DNA from 2 places in the Enterococcus sp. AMC2644 genome. Region 2 is predicted to be linked to the other one. Evidence: predicted binding sites of a transcription regulator. Region 2 holds the regulator's gene; the other holds the start of a gene.

Region 1 (3,218 bases), on a different replicon from region 2:
TGGAGTAGGTAAAACTACTATTATAAGATACTTGAGCTACGTACTTGCTAATATGGGATTTAAAGTGTTGGTAGTGGATGCCGATCCGCAATCAAATACTACAAAGACGATGTTGTTGACTAAAAATTATCACTCTAAAGACGATGACATTTTCATTATTGAAAAAACTATGCTAGCTGGGATCGTTGAACGAGATTTAAAACAATTAGTTCTTCCAATTATTGAAAACTTGGATTGCATTCCATCACATATAGATTTTAAAAACTTTCCAAAATATTTAACCAAGCTTTATGGGGACGCTATAGAAGGAATAGACGCTGATTATATCGAGGTCGAAAAAAACAGAATCTCCGTCTTGAAAGATTTACTTGAGCCAGTCAAGCCGGAATACGATTTTGTTCTCATCGATACTCCACCTACTATGTCTGATTTCACTAGGAATGCTGCTTACGCTTCTGACTATATTATTATGGCTTTTCAAACCCAATCTGATAGCTTAGATGGCGTTGAAGATTATATATCAGAAGAAGTCACTCCTCTTGTTGAAAAATTTGATTGTAAGACTGAAATAGTTGGAATACTTCCAAATCAGTTGAGTAAAGGTAGTATAGATCGCCAAGTTGTCAATGATGCTATCGAAAAGTTTGGTGATCAAAACCTTTTTGATAATATTTTACCACATGTTAAGCGAGTGCAAACAACACCGAGGACAGGTTTAAATACTGACACTTATTGGGACAAACTTGCTTACGAAGAAGTTTTTGTACCTTTAGCAAAAGATTTCATTCATAGAATAAAGTTATTCGAAGGAGAAAACTAACATGACCGATAATGCAAAACCAGGTTTCTTTTCAAAGCAAAAACCTGATAATTCTTATAAAGAAATCCCTAAACCGAAATCAGCATTTACTTCTGACAACACAGATTTACTAGAAAATATTCACCCTGAAGAAGACGTATTGAAGATAAACAACAAGTCGCTTGGTATACCAGCGATAGTCTGGTGCGAATTTACTGCTTTGCTTGATACTACTGATAATGATTATACCTATGAACTACTCGAAGAATTAATTCACGAAAGAACTGCACGTTTCGATCACAATCAAAAAACAACCTACAACCGTATATTAGAGCGTAAGAAAGATCAGGAAAGAGAACGGATATATAAGAAAGAAAAAAGGAAGAAGATATAAATCTTCTTCCTTTTTATATTTTGTAAAGTACAATTTATAATTTATATTTTGCAAATTATAAATTGCAACAAAAATTAAGCCTTTAAATACAATTAATTACTCGCTGGCAAAGGTTTTATAAATATTATTTTATAATTTATAAATATAACCAGCCGTGTTCTCTTGACTATAAAAGCGAACATGTGTTCTAATGCGTATATAAAACGTATCTTTTTTTAGAAAAGGGGATTTATCATGGCTATGCAATTTGGCGTAAATCCAAGGTTTGACTATACTAAAGAACCCTCACGAGATATTCTCTGTATCGACTGTAAGTCATTTTATGCATCCGTAGAATGCGTAGAAAGAGGACTAAATCCTTTAAAGACAAAGTTAGTGGTCATGTCCTATCCTTCAGACGATCCTTCTCAGCGAGGAAGTGGGTTAATCCTGGCATCGAGTCCGGCCGCAAAAAAAGCCTATGGAATTTCTAATGTCAGTCGATCACGAGATCTTCCTTTTCCGTATCCGGAAGACCTCGTGATTGCACCTCCACGTATGGCACTTTATATGCGCAAAAATATGGTGATTAACAACATCTACAAAAAGTACGCTGACGAGCAAAATCATGCTGTGTATAGTATAGATGAGAGCTTCTTAGACGTTACTGATTCACTAAAATTGTTTGGCACAAAGAATACCCGAGAATTGGCTAAAATGATTCAAATCGATGTATTTAAACAAACAGGAATCTATACTACGATCGGGATTGGCGATAATCCATTGCTGGCCAAGTTTGCGTTGGATCTTGAAAGCAAGAAAAATCCTGACATGAAAGCTGAATGGCGATACGAGGACGTACAAGAGAAGCTTTGGTCTGTTAAAGAAATAACAGATGTGTGGGGGATTGGCCACCGGACAGCAATCAGACTGAACCGAATGGGCATATTTACTATGCATGATCTGGCACACGCAAATTATTATCAGCTGAAGCAAAATTTTGGTGTCTTAGGTACTCAACTATATGCACACAGCTGGGGCATCGATCGATCATTCTTAGGTCAGAAATACAAAGTAAAATCTAAGTCGATAGGGAACAGTCAGGTGTTAAACCGTGATTATACACGTCGAAATGAAATAGAAATTGTAATCAAAGAAATGGCTGATCAAGTAGCAACAAGATTGAGAAGATCGGGAGCTAAAGCTGAAGTCATATCTTTGTGGATCGGATTTTCAATGGGCTATGTGGATCGATCAGGGAGTAGAGGGTTTCACCAGCAAATGAAGGTGCCAGCAACCAATAGCAGCAAACAAATTGCAAACTACTTACTGCAGATATTTGATCGTCATTACAAATACCAGGATATTCGAAATGTGGGAGTAAACTGTTCAAAGCTCGTTTATTCTAATGCTTTGCAGCTTGATCTCTTTGAAGATCCGAACGAGCAAGTAAAAGACTTAAAAATCGATTATGTTGTAGATACCATACGCAAAAAATTCGGATTTAAGTCGATCGTTCATGCAAATAGCATTATGGAAGGCGGACGTGCGATTGCTCGCAGCAGTCTTGTTGGAGGGCATGCAGGCGGTATGTCTGGAATTGAAGGTGTTGAAGGTCATGGTAAAACGTACTAAGAAAACTTTTATAGACTATAATCAATACAGAGATCGCCCATTCGGATTGAAGTGGGCAACGGCTTACGCCATGGATGATCTTATGAAAGGTGTTATAGAAAACGAAGCCTGGGCTACAAAAGAAGTTGTTGGTTTGGAGTTAATGACCCGTGAGGAAATCGACGCAATACTATCAGAATCGTTCCTTTATCGCAAGCCCATATCGCTGCAATTAAACACTAAAGACGAATTTGGGCGATTTTTGGATCCTGTCGAAGGACAATTTCTTGGTGAAGCATATGAAGATTATTTTGTATTGAATGAACAAGCGATCAATTGGACAGATGTCCGACATGTATCCATGAAAAAAGAGGAAAAATGGTTTAAAGTTGATTATTTTCAGGACGGAAAATCTTCTCGCAACAAGCAAAA
Region 2 (3,218 bases):
GGAACTTTTATCGGTTCTAAAATTGCTGGTATTTGGACAGATAGAAAAGGCGCAACAAATTCTACAATAGGAACAATGGGACTTGTTTTTGTTAGTTTGGTCACGATGTATTTTTCTGTTGTATCGTTCCAAATCTTCTTGATTGGTCTATTATTCTTTGGAATTGCTATTGGGGCATTGATGACTGTTCCTTTACAAGTGTTAGTAGTAGAAGCTTCTCCTAGAAATCGTAATGCTTCTTTGAGTTTATTATCTGTTTGTAAAAAGCTAGGAATGACGATTGGGATTACTATAATAGGAGTGTTAGCGCATGCTACAGGTTCTCTTGGTTTTTCACAGATGCTAGTTGGCTTAATGGTTATTACACTAATATTTATTTTTTATATGAGAAAGAAGGCATAATTTATCATGCAAAAGCAAGCAGTTTTATTAATGAGTTATGGAACGCCCAATAACACAGATGAAATTTGGGATTATTATACCCATATTCGTCATGGGAAAGAGCCTTCGCAAGAGCTTTATGATGAATTGGCTGGGCGTTATGAAGAAATTGGAGGTGTTTCCCCACTAGCTAAAATTACAGAGGCCCAACGCTTAGCTGTTGAAGAAAAATTAAATGCAACGAGTACAGTCGAATATCATGTATTTACTGGTTTACGTCACATTCATCCTTTCATTGAAGAGACAGTAAAAGAAATTGTAGACCAAGGATTTAAGGTAATCCATGGAATGGTTCTAGCACCACATGATTCTAGTTTTATTAAGCAATACCATGACCGTGTCGAAAAAGAGTTGGCAGTTTACCCAGAAATTTCATATATTGAGCATCGTCATTTTTGGCAACAAGAAGGATTTCAAATTTTTTGGTCAACTCAAATTCAAACTATTTTGAGTTCTGATAAGAAACAAAAATTTTTATTCACTGCTCATAGCTTACCAGAGCGTTTATTGCTAAATGGCGACCCATATGTCGATGAAATACAAAGTGCAGCTAAAGCAATTGCTCAACGAGTAGCAGGCTCATTGGACTTTGGTCATGCTTGGCAAAGTGCTGGCCGTACGGCAGATAAATGGATTGGCCCACGTGTAGAAGATGTGACAGAAGAACTATTAGAAAATGGATATGAAGAAATTATCTATTTACCTTTTGGTTTTGTTGCCGATAATTTAGAGACTCTTTATGATAATGATATAGAATGTAAGGAGTTAGTAGAGAAATTAGGTGGAATCTATCATCGCTTAGATATGCCGAATACACATCCTGATTTTATTGCTGGTTTAGCAGCAGAAATTCTTTCAAACTAAACTAAACAGAACCTCCAATCCTGTCTCTGGATTGGAGGTTCTGTTTAAAAGTGACGATACAAACCAACAACTAACCCTAAAATTTTAACGCTTGATAAAATAATAGGTTCCATATAATCATTTTCTGGTTGTAAACGAATATGTGTTTTTTCTTTATAAAACCTTTTACATGTTGCTTCATCATCATCTGTCATAGCAATCACAATATCGCCATTTCCAGCAATATCTTGTTTTCTGACGATTACTTGATCACCATCCAAGATACCAGCATTAATCATACTTTCACCACGGATAGTTAGCATAAACAATTGTCCGTTATCTTCAATTAAATTGGGAGGAATTGGGAAAAAGTCAGAAGCTTCTTCTACCGCCAAAATAGGTTCTCCAGCAGTTACCACGCCTAATAAAGGAATTTTTTGTTGTTGTGCACCAATCGTTTCTAAGCCGAGTGGAGTTAATTCAATTGCTCTGGGCTTTGTAGGATCTCTTTGGATTAAGCCTTTTTTTTCTAAACGTGATAAATGACCATGAACGGTTGAAGTGGAGGAAAGTTGAACAGCTTCACCAATTTCTCTCACGGTAGGTGGGTACCCTTTTTCACTGACCCGATTATGAATAAATTTTAACACTTCAAGTTGTCGGTTCTCTGTACGTTTTGCCAAAACGAACACCTTCTTTCCTATAGTTAAATCATTATAAAATGGAAAATATGACTAATATTATTAAATGTAGTGTAACATACGCCTTGAAAAAAATCAAACAAACGTTCGCTTTCTGTTTTGATTGTATTTTTTTATTCTTTTGTATAAGATGGAGAAGAAAGGGGCTTGATACCATGTTATCCAAAGAAAAAATAGATAGAATCAATGAGCTAGCTAAAAAGAAAAAAACAGAAGGTCTTTCTGAAAAGGAACAAGAGGAGCAACAAGCTTTAAGACAAGAGTATATTAAAGCTTTTCGAGGTGGAATGAAGCATCATATTGAGGGGATGAAAGTAGTCGATCCAGAAGGGAACGATGTGACTCCTGAAAAATTAAAACAAATTCAAAAAGCGAAAGGTTTACACAATAGAAAGTAAAATAAAAGATACCTATGCAAAAAGTGTTGATAATTGTAGAGGTATCTTTTATAATAGATGTGTAATATAGGTAAAAAAAACCTAAATAGGAGGCGTTAGTATTGTTTGATAAAATTGATCAACTTGGTGTTGATACGTTACGTACATTGAGTATTGATGCGGTACAAAAAGCAAATTCTGGACATCCAGGACTACCAATGGGGGCTGCCCCAATGGCCTATGCATTATGGACAAAACATTTGAAAGTAAATCCAAAAACTTCTCGTAATTGGGTCGATCGTGACCGTTTTGTACTTTCTGCAGGACATGGTTCGGCGTTATTATATAGCTTATTGCATTGTGCTGGGTACGATGTGACAACCGATGACTTGAAAAACTTCCGTCAATGGGAGAGTCGTACACCTGGACATCCAGAAGTGGGGCATACTGATGGTGTTGAAGCGACAACTGGCCCATTAGGACAAGGAATTGCAATGACTGTTGGGATGGCAATGGCTGAAGCACATCTAGCAGCAACGTATAACCGTGAAAACTTTAACGTTGTCGATCATTACACGTATGGTTTATGTGGTGATGGTGATTTAATGGAAGGTGTTTCTCAAGAAGCAGCTTCAATGGCCGGTCATTTGAAATTAGGTAAATTAATTGTGTTATATGATTCAAATGATATTTCTTTAGACGGTCCAACTTCAAAAGCTTTTACAGAAAACGTTGGTCAACGTTTTGAAGCTTACGGTTGGCAACATATTCTTGTAAAAGAAGGAACAGATTTAGCAGCTATTTCAAAAGCTATTGAAGAAGCACAAGCTGAAACAGACAAACCAACATTGATTGA

Evidence for each region. The regulator LexA, encoded in region 2, represses DNA repair genes until DNA is damaged. The targets are predictions, from matches to a motif close to CNAACANNTGTTNG.
Region 1: a site for LexA is predicted at 1,369-1,382, ahead of AC4BC5_RS15130 (Y-family DNA polymerase). Genes of this name have one in related genera too.

The regions. Positions count from the first base shown of each region.
Region 1 covers NZ_JBZACW010000002.1:43,527-46,744, forward strand. The annotation lists gene AC4BC5_RS15120 (ParA family protein) at 1-820, shown strand, start outside; gene AC4BC5_RS15125 (hypothetical protein) at 822-1,193, shown strand; gene AC4BC5_RS15130 (Y-family DNA polymerase) at 1,428-2,807, shown strand; gene AC4BC5_RS15135 (hypothetical protein) at 2,791-3,218, shown strand, end outside.
Region 2 covers NZ_CM177095.1:3,020,793-3,024,010, reverse strand. The annotation lists gene AC4BC5_RS14665 (MFS transporter) at 1-402, shown strand, start outside; gene hemH (ferrochelatase) at 409-1,305, shown strand; gene lexA (transcriptional repressor LexA) at 1,350-1,967, opposite strand; gene AC4BC5_RS14650 (DUF896 family protein) at 2,141-2,383, shown strand; gene tkt (transketolase) at 2,485-3,218, shown strand, end outside.